DNA from 3 places in the Clostridium senegalense genome. Region 2 is predicted to be linked to each of the others. Evidence: predicted binding sites of a transcription regulator. Region 2 holds the regulator's gene; each other region holds the start of a gene.
What was found. The regulator HrcA, encoded in region 2, represses chaperone genes, less so after heat shock. The targets are predictions, from matches to a motif close to TGTTAGCACTCNNNNNNNNNGAGTGCTAACA.
Positions count from the first base shown of each region.

Region 1: the regulator HrcA is predicted to act here: its motif matches at 2,085-2,115, upstream of KQI36_RS05115 (co-chaperone GroES).
Region 3: the regulator HrcA is predicted to act here: its motif matches at 3,183-3,213, upstream of htpG (molecular chaperone HtpG).

Region 1 covers NZ_JAHLNC010000001.1:1,096,255-1,104,870, forward strand. The annotation lists gene groL (chaperonin GroEL) at 105-1,730, opposite strand; gene KQI36_RS05115 (co-chaperone GroES) at 1,784-2,056, opposite strand; gene KQI36_RS05120 (TVP38/TMEM64 family protein) at 2,244-2,978, opposite strand; gene KQI36_RS05125 (DNA-3-methyladenine glycosylase family protein) at 3,052-3,927, opposite strand; gene KQI36_RS05130 (C-GCAxxG-C-C family (seleno)protein) at 4,281-4,688, opposite strand; gene KQI36_RS05135 (methyl-accepting chemotaxis protein) at 6,201-8,243, opposite strand; gene KQI36_RS05140 (YjfB family protein) at 8,477-8,616, opposite strand, start outside.
Region 2 covers NZ_JAHLNC010000001.1:430,011-438,626, forward strand. The annotation lists gene prmA (50S ribosomal protein L11 methyltransferase) at 1-835, opposite strand, end outside; gene dnaJ (molecular chaperone DnaJ) at 1,091-2,215, opposite strand; gene dnaK (molecular chaperone DnaK) at 2,639-4,465, opposite strand; gene grpE (nucleotide exchange factor GrpE) at 4,486-5,088, opposite strand; gene hrcA (heat-inducible transcriptional repressor HrcA) at 5,095-6,129, opposite strand; gene hemW (radical SAM family heme chaperone HemW) at 6,228-7,358, opposite strand; gene lepA (translation elongation factor 4) at 7,390-8,616, opposite strand, start outside.
Region 3 covers NZ_JAHLNC010000006.1:94,975-103,590, forward strand. The annotation lists gene KQI36_RS11505 (helix-turn-helix domain-containing protein) at 1-367, shown strand, start outside; gene KQI36_RS11510 (YgjV family protein) at 511-750, shown strand; gene cutA (divalent cation tolerance protein CutA) at 892-1,227, opposite strand; gene KQI36_RS11520 (APC family permease) at 1,650-3,074, shown strand; gene htpG (molecular chaperone HtpG) at 3,258-5,129, shown strand; gene KQI36_RS11530 (hypothetical protein) at 5,195-5,896, opposite strand; cyclic di-GMP riboswitch class II at 6,082-6,165, shown strand; gene KQI36_RS11535 (carbohydrate-binding protein) at 6,190-6,666, shown strand; gene KQI36_RS11540 (class I SAM-dependent methyltransferase) at 6,931-7,761, shown strand; T-box leader at 7,823-8,049, shown strand; gene aspS (aspartate--tRNA(Asn) ligase) at 8,235-8,616, shown strand, end outside.

The DNA of each region.
Region 1 (8,616 bases), 670 kb from region 2:
AAATATTGATGAGAATATCATCTTATTATTTATTTGATTATGTGTAACTGAAAAAAATAGAAGTTGCTAAAAAGCAACTTCTATTTTTGTATTTTAAATTTATATTAGTACATTCCGCCCATGCCCATATCTGGAGCCATTGGAGCTGGACTATTTTTTTCTGGTAAATCTACAACTGCAGCTTCTGTTGTTAAGAATGTTGAAGCTACTGATGCAGCATTTTGAAGTGCACTTCTTGCAACTTTAGTTGGATCAACTATTCCAGCTTTTATCATATCTACAAATTCGCCTCTTAATGCATCGTATCCTATTTCTGGTGCAGACATTTTTACTTTTTCAGCTATTACAGCACCTTCTTGACCTGCATTTATAGCTATTTGTTTTATTGGTTCTTCTAATGATTTTCTTATTATATTTATACCAACTTGAACATCTTCTATATCTGATGTTAAATTTTCTATAACTGGTATTATATTAGCATAAGCTGTTCCACCACCAACTATAATTCCTTCTTCAACTGCAGCTTTTGTTGCAGCTAAAGCATCCTCTATTCTTAATTTCTTTTCTTTAAGTTCTGTTTCTGTTGCAGCACCAACTTTAATTACAGCAACTCCACCTGCAAGTTTTGCAAGTCTTTCACTTAATTTTTCTTTATCAAAATCTGAAGTTGTTTCTTCTATTTGAGCTTTAATTTGATTTACTCTCTTAGCTATATCTTCTTTAAAGCCTTTTCCATTAACAACTGTTGTATTTTCTTTACAAATCTTAACGCTTTCAGCTCTTCCTAACATTTCTATTGAAGCATCTTTTAATTCATATCCAAGTTCTTCACTTATAACTGTTCCACCAGTAAGTATAGCTATATCTTGAAGCATTTCTTTTCTTCTATCACCAAATCCTGGAGCTTTTACAGCTACACAAGTAAATGTTCCTCTTAATTTATTAACTACTAATGTTGCTAAAGCTTCACCTTCTACATCTTCAGCAATGATTAATAATTTTTTTCCTTGTTGAACAACTTGCTCTAAAACTGGAAGTATTTCTTGTAAATTTGTTATTTTTTTATCTGTTATTAAAATGTATGGATCTTCTAAGTTAGCTTCCATTTTATCTGTATCTGTTACCATGTAAGCACTTAAATATCCTCTATCAAATTGCATTCCTTCAACTACATCAAGCTCTGTTCCCATTGATTTAGATTCTTCAACAGTTATAACGCCTTCGTTTCCTACTCTTTCCATAGCATCAGATATTAATTTTCCGATTTCTTCATCTGCTGCAGATATAGCTGCAACTCTAGCTATGTCTTCTTTACCGCTTATTGGCTTAGAATATTTTTTTATTTCTTCAACTGCAACATTTACAGCCATTTTTATTCCATTTCTTATTAACATTGGATTTGCTCCAGCAGTTACATTTTTTAAACCTTCTCTTATAATTGCTTGAGCTAATAATGTAGCTGTTGTTGTACCGTCACCTGCTACATCATTTGTTTTTGTTGAAACTTCTTTTACAAGTTGTGCTCCCATATTTTCAAAAGCATCTTCAAGTTCAATTTCTCTTGCTATAGTAACACCATCGTTTGTTATAAGTGGTGCTCCAAATTTCTTATCTAAAACAACGTTTCTTCCTTTTGGTCCAAGTGTAACTTTAACTGTATCTGCTAATATATCCACACCTCTTTGCATAGATCTTCTAGCTTCTTCACTAAATAAAATTGTCTTAGCCATTTTAAAACCCTCCAATTACTAATTTATTTCTACTTTTTATATTCACTATATTACTATTCGATTATTGCTAGTATTTCTTCTTGTTTAAGTATTATATATTCTTGTCCTTCATGCTTTATTTCATTTCCAGCATATTTAGAAAATAGTACTCTATCTCCTACATTAAGCTCCATTCTAGCATCAGCAAGGCCAGGTCCTACTGCAACAACCTCTGCCTCTTGTGGCTTTTCCTTTGATGCTGCTGTTAAAACTATACCGCTCTTAGTTACCTCTTCAGCTGCTACTCTTTTAATTACTACTCTATCACCAAGTGGTTTTATTGCCATAACTATGACCTCCTAAAATTTTTTATTTTATTAGCACTCTCTTTTGCAGAGTGCTAATCATATTATTATAATAAATAAACAACACTTTAATTTCAAACTTTCTTTCCTTATTAAAAGCCGTATTTATCATCAATTAGCTTTATTTTACTTTTATTTTCTTCCATTTTCTCATATTTACCTTATTATTTTATTTTTTGTGAAATTTTGAACTTTTTTTATTTTTTATTTTATGAAATTTATTAAGAAGATCTTTTCCTTTTAACACTCCAAAAATAAAAAAAACTAAAGAAACTATAGCTATAATAGTCAATGTAACGTAATTTCTCTCACCAATTCCATTTCCAAATAATGCAGATACTATAATCCATGGAAGTCTACCTAATGTAGAATATATCAAGAACTCTAAAAAATCTATATCTGAAACACCACATAAGTATACCAAAATATCTTTAGGAATTCCTGGTATAAGATATACAAAAAATATTACTAGTTTATTACTTCCCCTAGTTAATATTTTTTTAAACAATTTTAAATCCCTTTTTTCTATCATCTTTTGTACTTGTTCTCTCATTAGATATCTCGCTATTAAATATCCTATTGCACTACCTAATGCTATTCCTACTACAGATAATAAAGAACCTTTAATTGGTCCATAAATATATCCACCTACAATTTGAACTACTTCTCCTGGTATGAAAAAGAATACAACTTGTATAACTTGTAAAGCTATAAAAATTAAAAAGCTATATGCACCGTATGACAATATAACATTTTTTATATTATCCGGATCTTTAAATGCAGAGGCATATTTGGAAAAATATTCATATCCAACAATTATTGTTATAATGGTAAACACAGCAAAAAATAAGTGAACACCATATTTTTTTAAAAAGTTTTCAATTTTTCTGCTAATAATCTCCACCACCAATCTTTAGTATAGGTTTCTAATTTTGAATTTTCATTTATATAAGGTTCCAATTTGACTTTTAAAATTTCTATATTATTTTATTTTCTCTTGCATAGAAAAACAAATATTGTTGAGCAAAACCAGCTAAATTTCCAAATTTATCTCTTGCAAACATTCTTATTTTCGGCAATGATACATCTGGTGCAACATAAAAATGTTGCATTGCTCTTTTAACCCATACATCTACAGGAAATGATGAGTATTTTTGCATAGAGAATAGCATTATGCAATCTGCAACCTTAGGCCCAACACCATTAAACTGTTTTAACCCTTCATGACATTCATCATCATCCATTGATTTTATTTCTTCTAAATTGTAAACATTATTATAAACTTTATCTACAGAATCCACTATGTATTTAGCTCTAAAACCAACACCCATTTCTTCTATTTCTTCTTGTGAAGCTTCTATAAGTCTATCTACTGATGGAAAAGAATAATACTTTTCGCCTTTATACTCTAATTCATTTCCATATTTTTTGCTTATGTTATTTATAGCTCTTTTAATCATTGGTATTCTATTATTGGCTGATACTATAAATGAAATTAATATTTCAAAAGGCTCTTGCTTTAATATTCTTATACCTTCTCCAAAAGCAACAGCTGTATCCAATATTGGATCTTTTTTAAGTTCTTCTTTTATTTTTGAATAATTTCTTTTTAAATCAAAATACTCACACCAAATTTCATTAAAATCCTTTAGATTAGAGTTATGTATAATAACATTATTGCCTTCTTTTTCTATTTCAATAACCTTATTATAAGCAACTCCTATATAAGTATTATCTTTTGTTTTATTCCACCTAAAGCACTGACCACAATCAAATATATCCTTAAGTTCAAAGTTTTCAACATCCTTTAATACAATTTTATTATCAAATTCTAAAACTTCTTTAAAATCCACAAAATCACCTCTTCCACAAATATAGGTATGCACCTGAAAGTATTACTTTATTCATTGAACTTTAATCTTTTATTTTTTAATGTTCTCTTGTAATTAAGCAACTTTCCATAAAAATATCATTCTTGTATTAAAATCTTTAAACTAATTGAAATTTAATATAAAAATCTCTAACATATAAAATTGAAATTATTTATTATAAAATTCAATTCATAAATCAAATTTGAAAAACATCTAAAAAAGTTGATAATATTTTAAATTTTGATATCAATTAAGATATGAACATTCTTAATTGATATCAAAATTTTTATGTATAAGTTAATATTAGGTATTATATACCCTGTAATATGTAATTTTTACTCTTCTTTATTTTGATTAACTATTTTATCTAATATTTCTGCGCCTTTAAACACAATGTCTGCACATCTTTTTTCATCATCTCTATATCTATTTTTTAGTCTTGCACAACTTTCTGTTTTTAATTCACTTACAAAAGTATCTATAAACTCTTGAGTTAACAGCTTAATCCTATCGCTTTCATGTGCTTTTTCCTTTGTAAACATAATTCCAAGTACTGCTATAGAACCTGTAATTACTCCACAAGTGCTTTCTACAGCCATTCCACCACCAAAAGCAGCCATAGTTTTAAGAGTTTGATGTGAAAGATTTAAACCATATTCCTCATTTGCTGCATATATAATTGTTTCTGCACAATTTAAATCATATTCTTTGTCATAATATTTTTTAACTGTATCTACTAACATAAAAAACACTCCTTCACCACAAAACTAAATTATTTTTGCAATTTCTATAAAAGTTTTGCATTTATATATTCATTATTATAACCTATGTAAAATCTTTAAATAAGACCTATGAAAAAAATAATAGACCATATTAACAAATAATAAAAATTTATTTATCTATTATTTAATTTAATATGATTAATATATTATGGAAAGTTATAGGGAAACAAGCTCCAATTTAAATTTATCCAATAACTTTAAAATATTTTTATATAAAATGTAGTGTTAAATTCTAAATGATTCAGAGCATGTCTCACTATTTTAGGTATCCAAGTTTTGAAATAAATAAATTTAAGAGTCAACTTGGAACCCTATACTTAATTACAAGAAAACACTACGATTTTGCGTATACATATTATATTATCATAAATTATGAACATTAAGTGAATAGTTATGGGACTTTTTCAGTTAAGAGTTATGGGAATCTTTAGTTAAGAGTTAAAAGTGAATAGTTAACAGTTATGGTCATTACTATTCGCTATGCTCCTAGTAATACTAAACGTACTTTTTTAATCTACAAAAGTAAAACTCCTAAGTAAGTAATCACCCAAAGTTCTACCTCCATCACAAGAGGGACAGACGCGTAGTTGGCTACTTTACTATACTTTTGGATAGATGCTTCTATTAATTTTAGCTTATCTACAATACTGCTCGAAGTCGGTCCCAAACACCTAAACAAGCAATTACTACTAGTGTTGGCTCCATCGCAAATGGGACTTTTTCAGTTAAGAGTTAAGAGTGAATAGTTAATAGTTGTGGTTATTACTACTCACTTCGTTCATAGTAATGCTAAACGTACTTTTTTATAAATTTGCAAAGCAAATTATATTAATAGATTAAAAAGAAAGTGGTTACCACTTTCATCCTGAATTCTTAACTGTTAACTCTTAACTATTAACTATCTAAAGCTCTCTCAAACTCAAATTTTACTCCCTCTAATTCAATGAAACTGGTAATCCAGTTTCTTCCTCAACTATTAACTGTTACCTCTTAACTATATTAAGGACCGGCTTTGGTTACTTTAGATTTTATTGATAATCTTTCGATTTCACTGTGAAAATAACTTAAGGAAATTATACTTCGGTACGCCTGTCCTTCTTGTTACGGCTGTATATTTTGATTTTAACTTTAGTTAGTTTAACCTCTCAAACTCAAATTTTACTTCCCCTAATCTAAAGAAACTGGCAGTCCAGTTTCCTCCACCATTGTCAATTGTCCTTTGTCCATTGTCAATTTCTTTAAACTTCTTAACTATTTAAGGGACTGGCTAACTTTTTTATGTATGGTAACTAAATTCAAAGAGCTACTCTCTATTTTATGTAATTAAACCATTCGTGCCTGTCCCATTTGTTATGGCTGTACCTTTTGATTTTACCTTTAGTTAGGTTAGCTTTTCAAACTCAAATTTTACTCCTTCTAATTCAAAAGAAACTGGTAATCCAGTTTCTTCATTAACTTTTAACTAATTAAACTTTAGTTTTCTTCTAATTTAAATATCTCCATTTTCTTATTAAGCTCAATAGATAGATTTAATAGTTTTTCCGCTGCATTAGTAACCTCTTCACTTGAACTATTAAATTCTTCTGTTGATGCAGATATTTCTTCAGTTGTTGCTGAAATCTCTTCTGATATTGCTGTAGCATTATCAAGTCTGTCTGCAATAACTTCCCCTTCTTTATTTATATCTCCTGAACTTTCACTTACCATCTCTATTTTAGGAATTGTTTCTTTTATATTTAATGATATAGTTTCAAAAGACTTAATTGCCTTATCAACATTGCCTCTTTCACCTTCTATATCCTTTTGCATCTCTTCTGTATTAACATATATCTTATTACTTTCTTCTAATACAGTTTCAATAACTTTAGTAATTTCTACTACTGACTCTTTACTTTTCTCTGCAAGTTTTCTTATTTCATCTGCTACAACTGAAAATCCTTGTCCTGCTTCACCTGCTCTAGCAGCCTCTATTGCTGCATTTAGTGCTAATAAATTGGTTTGCCCAGCTATAGCATTTATTACTGTAGTTATTTCATTTACCGATTTTATTTTCGTATTCATACTGTAAATAATTTCTGTAAATCCTTTAAAGTTTTCATTAAACTTTTCTATAGACTTAATTAAATCTTTCATATCCTTATTGCTCTCATCAGCATTTTCACCTATTAACATAGCCATTTCACTTATATTTTCAATAGCATTATCCATTTCAACAATTTTTCCTGAAAAATTATTCATAGATTCATTTATTAATGACAAGTGACTACTTTGCTCATCATTACCCTTAGCTGCTTCTTGAACTGCATAAACTATATTAGATGAACCAGCTAAAAGATTATTTGATGTATCTTTAAGAACTAACGCTTGTTCATTAATTACCTTTGAATTAGCCTTAACAGATTTTATTAATTCCGCCATAGAAATTTTACTTTCTTTTATTGATCTATAAATATCTCCAATCTCATCATTATAACTCAAATCTTTGTCTGTAAGGGTCATAGTAAAATCACCATTTTCTATAGTTTTTACAGCATCTTTTATCTTGGTTAATGCTTTTGTAAAATTAATAGCAATTTTCATACTAACACCTATAGCAATTATTAAAGCAATAATTATTGTTATAATTAATACCTTTTGTAACCTAGATAAACTTTGTAAAACTTCATCCTTGTCTATAAGCATACAAACTCCCCAACCTTCTGTGCCTTCTATTGGTTGGTATGCTAGATATTTTGTCCTTCCATGATATGTATAATCACCGACACCAGATTCTCCATTTAAAAGTTTTCTATGATATTTTGCAATGTTTTCAACTTCTTTATCACTTTTTGCTTCCTCTATTATATTTTCCTTAGATTCTATATCATTAAAATCATTACTTAGAATAGTTGCACCGGTACTATCGATAACATAAACAGCACCACTTTTTCCATATTGGGCTTCTTTAAGTGATTCTGTTATTTTAGCTGCATCTTGAATTATGCTCACTACCCCTATTATCTCATTGCCACTTTTAACTGGTACACTATATGTAACTATGTACTTATTAAATAGTTCTGAGAACTCTGTAGAGCTTACATACTTTTCACCTTTAATTGATGCCTGAAAATACTTTTCCTTTGATGAATCAAGTATTTCTGATGTACTTGTAGCATATAACTTTCCATCTTTATCTGTAAATCCAATTGATAATAAATCATATTTTTTAACAGAATACTTTAATACATCTAACTTCTTTTCGTTGCTTATATTAGCATCTTTTATAGAAGTATTATCACTTAAAATTTCAGTGATTTCTAAACAATCTTCTGCATATTTATAAACCAGATGAGATGTTTGGTTTACAATATTTTTAAGTGTTTGTTTAGAATTATCAACTAAAATTCGACTTGCTAAAATAGTTACCGATATTAATATTGCAACTAATACACATAAAAATGCTCCAACAATCTTGGTTATCATTTGAGTTTTAATACTTCTTCTACCTCTTAAAGAACTTCTTTTTTTTCCTTTCATAAATACACCACCATTTATCCATATCCTTTAAAGCTTTTAATCAAATTAGCCTAACTTAAATATAAAATTACATAACATAAGTATAAAACTTCAACTTAAATTTTAAAATTATTATAATGTTAATCTCAAATTTTATCTCTATAAATTATTAAAGTTATGGCATGTAGCTTTTGAAATACACGTCATAACTCAAAATAAAAATACATTATGCAATTTTATAAAAGAAGTTATAACTATCCAACCACATCAATTTTAGTTCCTACATTAGGATTTACAGCCATTTTGCTCATCATATCCTGCATATTAACTGCCATTTCATTCATTGAATTCATTTGTAATTTAGTAACTGCTAAGCTAACAGCTGTTGATAATG
Region 2 (8,616 bases):
CTAATATTATTCCTGAAGTTATAAAATACCCATTCTTATTTATAAATTTTTTGATTCCTTCTGTTAAAAATATTATTACATCTGCTATTATATTAGCTACAATAATATCAGCTTTTCCTTCCACAACTTCCATTAAATCTCCGTGTAAGACTTTTACATTTTCAATATCATTAAATCCAACATTATTTTTTGCTGAATCCACTGCTACTGGATCTAAATCTACTGCTATAACCTCTTTCGCTCCAAGTTTTGCAGCAGCTATAGCAAGTATTCCTGATCCTGTTCCTATATCAAATACTCTGCTATTACTTTCAACATACTTTTCTAAAGATTTTATACACATTCTAGTTGTTTCATGTGTTCCTGTACCAAATGCCATACCAGGATCTAACTCTACAATTAACTCATCATCTTTTGCATTATAATCTTCCCATATTGGCTTTACAACAATTTTATTTCCTATTTTAGTAGGCTTATAATATTTTTTCCAATTATTTTCCCAATCCTCTTCATTTACTTTTACCACATCAACAGTTCCTTCACCTTTATCAAAACCATATTCAGATAATTTTTCTACATTTTCTTTTATGTATTTTATATATTTTTCAAGGTTTTCATCTTGTTTATAGTATCCTTTTACTACAGCACCTTTTTTTATGTTTAATATTTTTTCATCAAAATAATCCCAATCACCAGGATTTTTTTTCTTAAACTCTACATCTTCAGAATCTATTATGGACACACCTTCAACCTCTGTACCATAAAATATTCCTGTTACTGCTTCTACAGCTTCACAGCTTGTTACAACTGTTATTTCAATCCATTCTTTACTCATAAAACTTTTCCTCCAATATTAATTATATTACATTTAAACCTGTATAAATTAATGTTATTTATATATTATTTAAATTATATTTTTGATTAAATATCTTTATCTATATATACTATCATAAATTTTAACCTTTTTTAAATAAATTAACCCTAAAATCATCCATTATATTTATATCTTCAATATCAATTAACCTATTATCAATTTAATTATTTATTTAAAAACAAAAAGAAACTTCTTACTTGAAGTTTCTCTTTCAATCTATTTTCCAAACCATTTTCTTTTAGTATGATGTTGTATTCCTTCACTAGACTCTTCACTAGCTTCCATAAACATATTAAGAGCTTCTCTTTGTTTTTCATTTAACTCTTTTGGAACATCTACTATAACTTTAACATACTGATCTCCACGTCCTGCTGAATTAACTCTTGGAACTCCCTTACCTTTTAATCTAAATGTTGTTCCCGGTTGTGTACCAGCTGGCACAACGTATTTAACATCTCCGTCAACTGTAGGAACTTTTATTTCTGCTCCTAATGCAGCTTGAGCAAAACTTACATGTGTTTCTATATAAATATCAAACCCTTTTCTTACAAATGTTTTGTGAGATTGAACCCTAATATTTATATATAAATCTCCTGCTGGACCACCATTTTCCCCAGCTTCGCCTTGCCCTCTTAATGGCATAACATTTCCATTATCTACACCTGCTGGTATATTTATAGTTATGTTTCTTCTTTTAGTTTCTTTACCTGTACCTCTGCAAGTTGAGCAAGGACTATCTATTACTTGACCCTTTCCTCCACAAACATCACAAGTTGAAGATGTAGCTATAACCCCTATTGGTGTCTGTCTTTGTACTCTTACTTGTCCAGTACCATTACATTTAGAACATGTTTTTGGAGCTGATCCATTACTAGCCCCTGATCCATTACAACTTTCACACTTTTCTTTTCTGCTTATTTTCACTTCTTTTTCTACGCCAAATACAGCTTCTTCAAAAGTAAGATTTATATTGTACTCAAGATCTGCACCTTTTCTCGGTCCATTTCTTCTTGATGAACTTCCGCCAAATCCACCAAAACCTCCGAATATATCGCCAAATATGTCTCCAAAGTCGAATCCACCAAATCCGCCTTCAAATCCACCAAATCCTTGACCATTAAAATCAGCTGTTCCAAATTGATCATATCTTTGTCTTTTTTCGCTATCTGAAAGCACTTGATATGCTTCGTTTAACTCTTTAAATTTTTCTTCTGCCTCTTTATCACCTGGATTCCTGTCTGGGTGATATTTTAATGCAGATTTTTTAAAAGCCCTTTTTATTTCTTCTTCAGTTGCACTTTTATCTACACCTAAAATTTCATAGTAATCTTTATTTGCCATTATATTAATTTCACCACCTATTATACTCTAACCTTTATAATATAAATTATATTACCTATTATTTCAACACTAATATAATAAAATTCCACTTTAACCGCATTAGTATGTAGTGCTTTTTATCAATTTTAAATTATTATATATATCTATTTTATTAAAACTTAATCAAAGCTGTTACCAATTTAAGTATATTTTATTAAATAAAAAATCAAATTAATGTTTATATTAATACACATTACTCAAATTGAGGGAAGAGCTCTTATGCTCATCCCCCTTTTTTGAGTAGTATTAAGCTAATTTTTTTAATAAATTTTAAAAAAGTTGATAGTTATGGTATTTATAATTAAATACTATTTAATTATTTGACTATACACACTCATAACTATCAACCTTTACTTTTTTAATCTTTTAAAATAAATTTGTTAATTAGTCTACTTTAAAATCTGTATCAACTACATTTTCATCTGCATTACCAGTATTTTGTTGTGGTTCAGCTTGAGCTTCTCCTTGTGCTCCTGCTTCTCCTTGATACATTTTAGAAGATACTGCATAGAATGCTTGTGTTAGCTCTTCTGTAGCTTTTTTAATTGCTTCTATATCTTCTCCATCTTTAACAGCTTTTAATGCATCTATCTTAGTAGTTATCTCTGATTTATCTTCTGCTGAAACTTTGTCTCCTAACTCACCTAATGTTTTTTCTGTTTGATAAACCATTTGGTCAGCATTATTTTTAACCTCTATAGCTTCTTTTCTTTCTTTATCTTGAGCTGCGAATTGTTCTGCTTCATCTACAGCTTTTTTAATTTCATCTTCATTTAAGTTTGTAGATGCTGTTATTGTAATATTAGCTTCTTTTCCTGTTCCTTTATCTTTAGCTGTTACATTTACAATACCATTAGCATCTATATCAAATGTAACTTCTATTTGTGGAATTCCTCTTGGTGCTGGTGCTATTCCTGATAAAGTAAATCTACCTAATGTTTTATTATCTGCAGCCATTTGTCTTTCACCTTGAACAACATGAATTTCAACAGATGTTTGACCATCTTGAGCTGTAGAGAATACTTGGCTCTTCTTAGTTGGTATTGTTGTATTTCTTTCTATTAATGGAGTTGCAACTCCACCTAATGTTTCTATTCCTAATGTTAATGGAGTAACATCTAATAATAGTAATCCTTCAACATCTCCTGTTAATACTCCTGCTTGAATTGCTGCTCCAACTGCAACACATTCATCTGGGTTAACTCCTTTTGATGGTTCTTTTCCTGTAAAGTTTTTAACAGCTTCTTGAACTGCTGGTATTCTTGTAGAACCTCCAACTAAAAGTATTTTGTCTATATCATTTATTGATAATTTAGCATCTGCAAGTGATTTTTTCATTGGCTCAATTGTTCTTTGAACTAAGTCATGAGTCAATTCATTGAATTTAGCTCTTGTTAAGTTTAGGTCTATATGTTTTGGACCTGTAGCATCTGCTGTTATAAATGGTAAGTTAATATTTGTTTGCATTGAAGATGATAATTCTATTTTAGCTTTTTCTGCAGCTTCTTTTAATCTTTGAAGTGCCATTTTATCATTTCTTAAATCAATACCATTTTCAGCTTTAAAACTTTCAGCTATATAGTTCATTATTTTTTCGTCGAAGTCATCTCCACCTAATTTAGTATCACCTGTTGTTGATAAAACTTCAAATACTCCGTCTCCAAGTTCTAATATTGATACGTCGAAAGTACCGCCACCTAAGTCATATACAAATATTTTTTGATTTGTATCCATTTTATCTAGACCATATGCAAGTGATGCAGCTGTTGGCTCATTGATTATTCTTTTAACATCTAAACCAGCTATTCTTCCTGCGTCTTTTGTTGCTTGTCTTTCACTATCATTAAAGTATGCTGGAACTGTTATAACTGCTTCAGTTACTTTTTCACCTAGATATGCTTCTGCATCAGCTTTTAATTTTTGAAGTACCATTGCAGATATTTCTTGTGGTGTTAAATCTTTTCCATCTATATTAACTTTATGACCTGTTCCCATATGTCTTTTTATTGATATTATAGTTTTATCTGGATTAGTTATCGCTTGTCTTTTAGCAACCTGACCTACTAATCTTTCTCCATCTTTCATAAAAGATACAACTGATGGTGTAGTTCTAGCTCCCTCAGCATTTGCTATAACAACTGGTTCTCCACCTTCCATAACTGCTACACATGAATTTGTTGTTCCTAAATCAATACCAATTACTTTTCCCATTATAAATTACCTCCTAATTGTTAGTTTGCTACTTTTACCATACTATATCTTAGTACTTTTTCACCTTTTTTGTATCCTTTTAAGAATACTTCTACTATTTGATTTGCTCCAACACTATCATTTTCTTCATGCATTACTGCATTATGATAGTTAGGATCAAATTCTCCATTTGTATCTATTTCTTCAACTTCTAATTTTTCTAAAGAAGTATTAAACTGTTTAACTGTCATTTCGATTCCTTTTCTTAAATCCTCTAAGTTAGAATCACATGATAAAGCACGTTCTAAATTATCTAAGACTTCAAACATTTCCTTTAAAACATCTTCATATGCATTTAAATATACATCTTGCTTTTCTTTTATTGTTCTTTTTCTATAATTATCGTATTCAGCAGAAATTCTTAATTGTCTTTCTTTTAACTCTTCTACTTCTTTCTTTAACTTTTCATTTTCTTCTTTTATTTTTTTTACATCTACTGGTTCAAAAGTAGTTTCTTTTTCTTTTGTATCACATTCACATTGATTTTCTGAACATTCATTTGTTTCATTCGTATGTTCATCTTTAATTTCATCTAGATTTTCATCTATATTATTCTTATTCAACTTTGCACTCCTCCATTCCATAGCTTTTTAAAACTTCTTATATATTTCTTCTATATTAAAGTTAAGCTCATCTACTAATGTATTTAAAATTCCTACTACTTTGCCATAGGGAATTCTTGTTGGACCTATAACTCCTATAGTCCCAAGTGGTATCCCATTGTAATTATAAGTAGCTGTTATAATACTACATTGCTTGGTATATTCATTAAAATTTTCTTTTCCTATACTTATCGCTAATCCATTTTCCTTATTTTGATCTAATAAATTCTTTACAAACTCATTATTATTTAAAAAATTCAAAAAATCTCTAGCTTTTTCTATATCATTATATTCTTGATAATTAAATATATTTGTTGAGCCTTTTATATATATTTTACTATTTTCTTCATTTATTAAAGTCCCATATAGTATAGGAATAATAGCATCTAAAATTTCTTCATTTCCTTTTAATTCTCTTTTAATATTTAAAAGAAACTCTAAAGAAATATCTTCAATGTTTATATCTCTTAGTTTTTCATTTAAAATATTATTTAACTTTAAAAGAGCACTGCTATCTATTGATTTTGTAATTTTAATAATATTATTTCTAATTACACCACTATTAGTTATCATAGTAGCTAAGACATTATTATTATCAACTAAAGACAGTTGAACATGTCTTAATGTACTTTTTCTAAGAGACGGAGCCTTTACTATAGATGTAAGTTTTGTAAGGTCTGATAAAATTTCAGTAGCGTTCATTATAATTCTATCTATTTCACCACAAGCCATATCAATTATAGATTCTTTAATTATAGCTTTTTCTTGTGATGTTAAATTAGATATTTTCATTAAATTATCTACATAAAGTCTATAACCTTTATCAGAGGGCTTTCTTCCTGAAGACGTGTGAAGTTGTTCTAAATATCCCATATCTTCTAAATCTGCCATCTCATTTCTAATAGTTGCAGAACTAATTCCTAAATCATATTTTTTAGCAATAGTTCTAGATCCTACAGGCTCACCACAAGTAATGTAATCATGGATAATAGCTTGTAGTATATAAATTTTTCTATCATCCATTTTCATATTATCACCTCTTTATTAGCACTCATTAACAAGGAGTGCTAATTACTACATTCTTAACATATCATTTTAATATTAATTTGTCAATACCTTTTTTACTTTTCTAATATAAATTCACACATTATACTATTTGACACTTCTATTCCTTTTTCTGTGAGGTATATTTTATTTCCATCATCATTTATCATTTTTAAATCTTTAAATCTATTAATAATTTCCCCATAAATTTCATATATATCCTTAGAAAATTTACACTGAAACTGCTTTTTGTTAATACCATCTATTTTTCTCAATCCTAAAAACATATATTCTTCAATGTCATCTTCTATTTTATTTTTTTTACTTTCTATTATTGCACTTCCATTTTCATTAATTTTTTTAATATATTTTTCTATATCACTTTCATTATAATATCTTCTTCCATCTACATAAGAATGCGAAGAACTTCCACAACCAATATAAGGTTTTAATTCCCAATACACTAAATTATGTCTACATTCTTTATTAGGTTTACAGAAATTTGAAATTTCATAATGATTATAACCGTTTTCTTTTAGTATCTCTAAAGTTTTTAAATACATTTCCCTTTCATCTTCTTCACATGGAAGTCTCAATTTATCATCTTCAAATAAACTATAAAATTTAGTATCTTCTTCTATTATTAAGCTATAGCAAGACAAATGTTCTGGGTTAAGTTTTATAACTTTTTTCAGTGTATATTCCCAATTTTCAATATCTTGATTGGGAAGTCCAAAAATTAAATCTATATTTATATTTTTATATCCACATTCTCGTGCTAATTTATAACTTTTTTCAAAATCTTCTACCGAATGTATTCTTCCTATACTTTTTAAAAGATTATCTTGATAAGCCTGAAGACCTATACTTAATCTATTAACACCCATACTTTTAAATAATTCTAATTTTTCTTTTGTGAATGTACCCGGATTTCCTTCTACTGTAAACTCAACATCAGGAGCTAAATTTAATTTCTCTATACTTTTTTTTATATATTTTAATCCATCTAAAGATAAATAGGTGGGAGTTCCCCCACCTATAAATACTGTTTTTATAATGTAATCTTTATCTATTTTATCTATTTCCATTCCTAATGCCTTAGAATACTCTAGCATTTTCCCGTCACATCCACTAAAAGAAGGAAAATCACAATAAAAGCACTTATTTTTACAAAATGGTATATGAATATATAATGATACATCTTTCATTTTGCATTCCTCCTTATAGCTTTTATTAAAATTAATCTATTTTAAGCACTGCCATGAATGCTTCTTGTGGAACTTCTACACTTCCAACTTGTCTCATTCTTTTCTTTCCTTGTTTTTGTTTCTCTAATAATTTTTTCTTTCTTGATATGTCTCCACCATAACATTTGGCAAGAACATCTTTTCTCATAGCTTTTACAGTTTCTCTTGCTATAATTTTTGAACCTACAGCTGCTTGAATTGGAATTTCAAATAACTGTCTTGGAATAATCTCTTTTAATTTTTCTGCCATATTTCTGCCTCTATGATAAGCTCTTTCTTCTGGAACTATCATTGATAAAGCATCTACAACATCTCCATTTAACATTATATCAAGTTTCACTAGTTTAGTTTCTTTATATCCTTTTAATTCATAGTCAAAAGATGCATATCCTTTAGTTCTTGATTTTAGTGCATCAAAGAAATCATATACTATCTCATTTAAAGGCATATCATAATTTATCACAACCCTTGTTTGATCAAGGTATTGCATATCTATAAATACTCCTCTTTTTTCTTGACATAATTCCATAATAGCTCCTACATAATCTGAAGGTGCTATTATAGACGCTTTCACCATAGGCTCTTCCATATAACTTATTTCTGATGCCTCTGGTAAATTTGTAGGATTAGTAATCTCTAAAAGTTCACCATTTGTTTTTGTAACTTTATAAATAACTGATGGAGCCGTTGTAATTATATCTAAATTAAATTCTCTTTCTATTCTTTCTTGAATTATTTCCATATGTAATAATCCTAAGAAACCACATCTAAATCCAAAACCTAATGCAATAGATGTTTCCGGTTCAAACGATAGTGCAGCATCATTTAACTGTAATTTTTCTAAAGCTTCTTTTAATGCTTCATATTTTGAACCATCTGCTGGATATATTCCACTAAACACCATTGGTATTGCTGGTCTATAGCCCTTCATTGGTTCTTTAGTAGGTCTATTTGCTTCTGTTATCGTATCTCCTGCTCTTGCATCTCCTACATTTTTTATAGCAGCACTTAAATACCCAACTTCTCCAGCTCTTAATTCTTTAACTGGCATTGGTGCTGGAGTAAATACTCCAACTTCTGTAACTTCACAAGTTTTATTAGTATTCATTAATTTTATTTTTGTACCTACTTTAACACTTCCATCAAAAACTCTTATATATGTAACAACACCTTTATAACTGTCATAATAAGAATCAAAAATTAATGCTTTTAATGGCGC
Region 3 (8,616 bases), on a different contig from region 2:
GTCTATAGATCTAAAAAGAATGATTTTGCCTAAAGAAAGTTCTATATTAGGATTACATATAGAATATTTAAATCTTGCAGAGGTATATTTAAATTTTAAAGAGGATAAAAAAGCTGTAAAAATGCTTTATGAAATGGTTGAAGATATAAAATACAATGATATAAATAATATGAAAAAATTTAGTAACTTTTGGTGTTTTAATGAAATGAAAACTAGTGAAAGAACTATAACAATGAATTTATACGAAAATATTTTCAAGATTTTTGAACATGAAGAATTTGATCTGATTAGAGAAAGTAATGATTTTAAAAATATAGTTAAAGAATTACAAGTATTAGAGGAAAAATCTTTAAAGGAATTTAGATAACTTATAAAAAATATAATATACATTTTAATGTTTAATGAGATACTTTTAAAGAAATAATTTTATTAATAGAGTAAAAAAGAATAAATTATGTTAAAATATCAAAACCTAAATTAAAATAAACTAATTTAGGAGAGAGTGATATTATGCTTGAAATTCCAATGATTGAATGGGTTGGATATGCAGCATCATTATTTATTGCTATATCATTACTTATGACATCTATTATTAAACTTAGAATATTTAATACAATTGGTTGTATACTGTTTGTTGTTTATGGTTTTGTGATAAGGGCATATCCAGTTATAGTTACAAATGGTGCTATAATCTTAATAAATTTTTGGAATTTATATAGAATTTATTTAGATAATAAAGATTTAAAATAAAAAATAAATTTAAAGATAATAATTAAAGTTTTTATATGATTATTTTAATATTAAAAAATTTAAATATATTAAAAAAACATTAAGAATGAAAAGAACAATATAGCAAATTATCTAAATTAATAATTTGATATATTGTTCTTATTATATTTTGAAGGGATTTATTACAGGAATTATATTTATAACAGGAACTTCATAAGGATGAACATTTTTTATTGTAGATATAACATCTTCTAATAAAGTATTATTGCAACAAAATTCAACTTTAAGTTCTTCCATTTCACATAGTTTATCTATAGTTCCATTAAAAGGATGGGCTCCTTTTAATGGACGCCAAAAACTAGTGACTTTTGAAACAACCATACAATTATCATAATTTCCACCTACAGTGAGGGCATTAATATTATTTAATGACATTCTTAATTTATGTACATATTCCTCAGGTATAAATGTTTCTATTTTTAAAAAATCAAATTCTATCATAGTATAATTGTCCTTTCATTAATTATTAAAGTTAAGAAATATTTATATTTTCGATACTTTAATAGGCAGCCAATAAAGTTCCAATAGAACTCCTCCTTTAATATATAATTAATTAGTAAAATATTGCTTTAAAAATAATTATATATAAATATTTTATGTATTAAAATTATATTTATAATTATTTTTTAAAAAATTTAAAAAAATTATAGATTAATCATATTTAAAATATAAAATTGAATGTAACTATAAAAATTATTAATGTATATGTCAAATAAAAATGTAATAAATGATACAAAATAGCACAATAATGAAATTGCTGCAGAAAAATGAAAAATAAAAACGAATAAAAATTATGTGAATATTCAATTAACTATGTTACAATGTAGTTAAATTTATTAATAATAAAAGGGGGATAAGTTATGTCAGAAAATAAAGATAAACAAATTATGTGGTATACATTAGCATTTATGGCATTTTCAACAGTGTGGGGATTTGGAAATGTTATTAATGGATTTTCTGAATATGGTGGACTTAAAGCAATTATATCTTGGATTTTGATTTTTGGAATTTATTTCGTCCCTTATGCTTTAATGGTAGGTGAGTTAGGTTCTGCTTTTAAAGATTGTGGTGGTGGTGTTAGTTCTTGGATCCATGAAACTATAGGTCCAAAACTTGCTTACTATGCAGGTTGGACATATTGGGTAGTCCATATGCCATATATTTCACAAAAACCATCAGGCTTTGTAATTGCTACAAGTTGGGCAATTTTTCAAGATAACAGAGTAAGTAGTATGAAGCCAAAGATTTTACAATTAAGTTGTTTAGTAATATTTGTAATTGGTATGTATATTGCATCAAAGGGATTAAACATACTAAAGAAGTTAGCAGCATTTGCAGGAACATCTATGTTTATAATGTCAATTTTATTTATTCTTTTAATGACAGCTGCTCCAGCTATTACAGATGCTAAATTATATTCTATAGATTGGTCATTAAAAACATTTATGCCAACTTTTGATGCGAAATTTTTCACTAGTCTTTCTATTTTAGTTTTTGCTGTTGGTGGATGTGAAAAAATTTCACCATATGTAAATAAAATGAAGAATCCTGAAACAGGATTTTCAAAAGGGATGATTTCACTTGCTATTATGGTTGCTGTATGTGCAATTTTAGGTACCATTTCACTTGGAATGATGTTTGATTCAAATAATGTTCCTAAAGACTTAATGACTAATGGTGCATATTATGCATTTCAAAAATTAGGTCAGTATTATCATTTAGGAAATTTATTTGTAATTATATATGCAATTACTAACATGATTGGACAATTTGCAGTTTTAATATTATCAATAGACGCACCATTGCGTATGCTTCTTGATGGTGCAGATAGAAGATTTATTCCAGAAGTAATGTTTAAACAAAATAAAAATGGGGCGTATACTAATGGACACAAGCTTATTTTTGTTATTGTATCCATATTAATTATAGTTCCTATTTTTGGAATTGGAAATGTAGATGTATTAGTTAAATGGTTAGTTAAATTAAATGCTGTATGTATGCCACTTCGTTATTTATGGGTATTTGCAGCATATATAGCTCTTAAAAAAGCTGGAGAAAAATTCAATCCACAATATAAATTTGTGAAAAATAGAATGGTAGGTATTATATTTGGTGCATGGTGCTTTGCATTTACTGCTTTTGCATGTATTGGAGGAATGTATTCTGAAGATAAATTTCAATTAGTATTAAATATTGTTACACCATTTGTATTAATAGGATTAGGATTAATAATGCCTATTTTAGCTAAAAATAATGAAAGCATAGATAAAGATACTGTCGCATAAAATACAGGAGTTTTAAAGACGTAAAATAAAGAATGATACAAGGTAGGTTCTATAAGTAAACATTATAGAACCTATTTTAAATTTAGAATTTTGCAAAATATAATAAAATGTTAGCACTCACTATTGATAAGTGCTAATAAAAGTGGTATATTAAAAATTAAGTAATGAAAGGAGATGTTTATTTTGGAAACAAAACAATTTAAGGCAGAGTCTAAAAGACTTTTAGACATTATGATAAATTCAATTTATACTCATAGAGAAATTTTTTTAAGAGAATTAATTTCTAATTCAAGTGATGCTATCGATAAAATTTATTATAAGGCATTAACTGATGATTCATTAACTTTTGAGAAAGATAATTATTATATAAATATAATTCCTGATAAAGAAAGTAGGACTTTAAAAATCTGTGATACTGGTATAGGTATGACAAAAGATGAACTAGAAAATAACTTAGGTGTTATAGCTAAAAGTGGTTCATTACAATTTAAGAAAGAAAATGAAGTTGAAGATGGCCATGATATAATAGGTCAGTTTGGAGTTGGATTCTATTCAGCATTCTTAGTTGCAAAGGAAGTTACTGTTATAAGTAAAGCATTTGGAAGTGATAAAGCTTATAAATGGCAATCTAAAGGGGCTGACGGTTATACAATTGAGGCTTGTGAAAAAGATTCAATTGGTACAGAAATTTTATTAACTATTAAAGATAATACAGAAGATGAAAATTTTGATGAATATTTAGATGAATATAGATTAAAATCAATAATTAAAAAATACTCTGATTTTATAAGATACCCAATAAAAATGGATGTAACTAAGAGCAAACTTAAAGAGGGTAGTGAAAGTGAATATGAAGAGTATAAAGAAGAAGAAGTTATAAATAGTATGGTTCCTATTTGGAGAAAAAACAAAAGAGAACTTAAGGATGAAGATTATGATAACTTTTATGTTGAAAAACATTTTGGATTTGATAAGCCACTAAAACATATTCATATAAGTGTTGATGGTATGGTAAGTTACAATTCAATTTTATATATACCAGAAAAAGCACCATTTGATTTTTACACTAAGGATTATGAAAAAGGTTTAGAATTATATTCAAGCGGCGTAATGATAATGGAGAAATGTGCAGATTTACTTCCAGATTATTTTAGTTTTGTTAAAGGAATAGTAGATTCAGAAGATTTTTCACTTAATATATCAAGAGAAATTTTACAACATGATAGACAATTAAAACTTATAGCTAAGAACATAAAAACTAAGATAAAAAATGAATTAGAAGGTCTATTAAAAAATGAAAGAGAAAAGTATGAAGAGTTCTATAAAGCTTTTGGATCACAATTAAAATATGGTGTATATAGTGATTTTGGAGCAAATAAAGATGTGTTACAAGATTTATTAATGTTCTATTCATCTAAAGAAAAGAAACTTGTTACTTTAGATGAATATGTTTCTAGAATGAAAGAAGAACAAAAATATATTTATTATGCATCTGGAGAATCATATGAAAGAATAGAAAAGCTTCCTCAAACAGAAGTATTATTAGATAAAGGATATGAAATATTATACTTTATAGATGATGTAGATGAATTTGCAATAAAAATGCTTGCAAATTATAAAGAAAAGGAATTTAAATCAGTATCAAGTAGTGATTTAGGAATAGATACTGAAGAAAATGAAGTAAAAACAAGTGATGAAGATAATAAATTATTTGAAAGTATGAAAGAATTATTAAAAGATAAGGTTAAAGAAGTTAAGGCATCTAAAAAATTAAAAAAACATCCTGTATGCTTATCTAATGAAGGGGAACTTTCAATAGAAATGGAAAAGGTATTAAGTGCTATGCCAAATAATCCAAGTTTAAAGGCAGATAAAGTATTAGAAATAAATATAAACCATGAAGTGTTTGATGCGCTAAAAGATGCACATGAAAAAGATGAAGAAAAGTTTAAACTATATACTGATTTATTATATAATCAAGCTTTACTTATAGAAGGATTATCAATAAGTGATCCAGTAGAATTTACAAATAATATATGTAAAATAATGAAATAAGAGATAATAAGATAGGACCATATAGAAGTTACATTTATATAACTGACTATATGGTCCTATTTATGCTAGATTAAAGAATAGCTTATTTCTAAATAAGGATTATTTAGATAACTAAAATATATTAATCCTTTACTTAATTCATAAGTTCTAGTTTCTGTATAATACTTTCCATTTTCAAAGCTAAGATCTTTTATAACAGTTTCAGTTGTGAAAGAAGTATCATTTTTTTCTGTTATTGTGGTTATAGCTTCATATTCAACTCCGTCTATAATTGTTTTTTGTGTCCATGAATTATCTTTTTTAATTTCACCTTTTAAAACTATAAAGTCTTTAATAAAAGAATGTAATGTATCTTTATTTTTAGAAATATAATCATTATTATTAATAGATTCTATAACCATATCATTGGTAACTTTGTATTTTGCCGTAAAAGTTCTTTTTCCTCTAATATCTTGACCATAACCATCATTCATAAGCCCATCATAAGTGTATAGTGCATAGTCGTTAACGGATTCAATGTTATTAAAAGTTATTTTATGTCCTGTTTCAGCAGAACCAGTATAAGCTATAGGAGTATTTTTAGTATAAAAATATTGTTTATAATCATCTAAATACGAATGTTTATTGCTAGTAGAATTATTTGTATTAGATGAAGATATAGGGGTATTGTTATTTATATTGTTTGAAGGATTATTATTTATATTACAACCAACAAGTAAAATACTAAATATACATATAAGTGAAACTAAAGATTTTTTATTTTTCAAATTAATCACATCCTTTAAATTATAATTTCACTTTTATAGAAAAATATACAAAGTGTTTTTAATTTGTTTTGTATATAATATGTGAAAATTAAAATTAAGGAATACAAGTTAAAAAATTATTTTTATATGTAATAATATTGAAAAAAGTGAAATAGTTTGTTTACAAGTAAAATAAAGTATTATATAATATTTTTGGGAATGATGAAATATGATTTATATGTGGGCACTTGGATTATATGGAGTTAGTAGTGCAACCGACCTAATTAAGTTTAAAAAAATTAGGAGTGTTAGATATGCAAAAAAAGCAATTAAAAGTTTTAACATCAATAGTATTAGGAACATCTATAATTTTTGGTGGAATGATTTCTACAGTTTCTGCTGTGGAAAAAAATACATCACAATATGGTGTAATAAATGAAAATAGTGAGGTAAGTATTTGGAATTGTCAAGAAGGACTTAATCAAAATCAAAAGAATCCATATGAAAAAGAAAGTATTGTTGTACAAGGTTCAAAGGTTTATAAATGCAAAAGATTTCACTATCCTCAATCAGGTTGGAAACCTTCTGATTCACCAATGTTTTGGAAAACAGTAGGAAAAATTCCACAGTGGAATGCTCAAGAGGAATTAACTCAAGAAAATAAGAGTCCATATGAAAAAGGTGATATTGTTATGTATAATTCTCAGGCATATAAATGTAAGAGATTTCATTATGCTCAACCAGGTTGGAATCCTTGTGAGGGACCAATGTTCTGGGAATTAATTAAATAAAGATATTAAAAACATATTTTAAAGTTATTAAATTATATATTATGTGAAAATAAGCCTACTAAGTTTAAGTTTTTAGTAGGCTTTGAATTTTCTTTAATATTTTTATATATTGATTTTTGTTAAGATTAACATACTTTTTCTTTGACAAAATTACTTTTAACACTATTATCTATTATGAATATATTGTATAATGTTAAAAATGTTTAGAAAATAAAATTTAAATGTTTAAGTTATAATGAACTATATTGATATAGAGGGGTATTTATGGGGGATAAAGATAGAGAGATTAAAAAAGATATAACTGACTTATTTGACAGAGTATCATCGGTTTTTGATGATAATGGACCGAGGTTTTTTAAATACTTTGGAGAAGAATTGGTTAAATTCGCAGATATAAATTATGGAGAAAAAGTACTAGATGTTGCTTCAGGAAAAGGAGCATCCCTTTTTTTATCAGCAAAGAAAGTTGGGGAAAGTGGAGAGGTTATAGGGATAGATATATCTAAAGGTATGGTTGATGAAACAAATTTAGAAATAAAGCATAAAGGCATAGAAAATGCACAATTAATAGTTATGGATGCTGAAAATTTAGATTTTGAAAGTGAGTATTTTAATCATGTATTATGTGGTTTTGGAGTTTTCTTTTTTCCAAATTACGAAATTGCATTTAAAGAAATTATGAGAGTTTTAAAAAGTGGTGGTAAATTCTCATTTACTACATTTTTAAGAAAAAAAGATGAGAACTTTATATGGTTAGATGAATTAGTGGAAGAATATTTACCAGAATACGAAGAGGATTGTGGATATGAAGAAACTGTTGAATTTGACACAGAAGAAGGATTATATAAAATCTTAAAAGAATCTAATTTTAAAAATATAAAAATCGAGAAAGAAGAAAAAATTTTTATATACAAAGATGAGCAAGAATGGTGGGATAAACTTTATACCCATGGATATGTGACCATATTAGATGCTATACCGTTAGATAAGATAGAAGAATTTAAATTAAAAGTTTTTGAAAACCTTAAAGTACTTAAAAAAGAAAATGGCATAGAAAATATCATGTATGTTTTATATGCTAAAGGTGAAAAATAAATTTAATAATATATATTGACAAAATAAAAATAAAAGAGTAATATAAATAAAAATAAATATTCAGAAATCTTTGAAGGGAAGAGTAGATATTAGTTTAGTATTTAAAGCGAGTAGAGGGCGGTGTAAGCTCTATAAGAAAAGTAATATTGAATGACATCCTGGAGGTTCTTATTTGAAAATTATAGTAGAATAAGACGGGTTCCTACGTTAAAGGGAGTAGAGATAACTAAGTTAATTTTAATTTTGTTAGATTAGGATGGCACCGTGAATAAAGCTTTCACTCCTATTATGGAGTGAAAGCTTTTTATATTTATTGGAGGTTATTCTAGTATATTTTAATGAATTTGAGCTCAATTTATTGAAGTTAGTCTAATGAATTTAAACCAATATAGTTAAAAAAGGGTGGTACCGCGAAATTTTTGCCCCTTAAGTTTTAAACTTAAGGGGTTAATTTTATTTAAGGAGGAAAATTTATGAAAAGAATTATGATAAATGAATTAAAAAATAATATGAATGAAAAAGTTATGATAAAAGGTTGGATCCACAGAATAAGAAAGTTAAAATCAATTACGTTTATTATATTAAGAGATAGAACAGGAATGGTACAATGTGTTTTAAACAATAAGGAGATTGATATTAGTTTGGTAAAATTAGAATCAGCAATGTCAATAATTGGTATAGTTAACAATAGTAATAATAAGCTTAATAATTTTGAAATATTAGTAGAAAAGTTAGAAATAATAAATGACTTTATAGGTGAAATGCCTATTGAAATTAATAAAGATGAATTAGAAGTAAACTTAGATACTATGTTAAATAATAGAGTATTGAGTTTACGACATGAGAAAATAAATT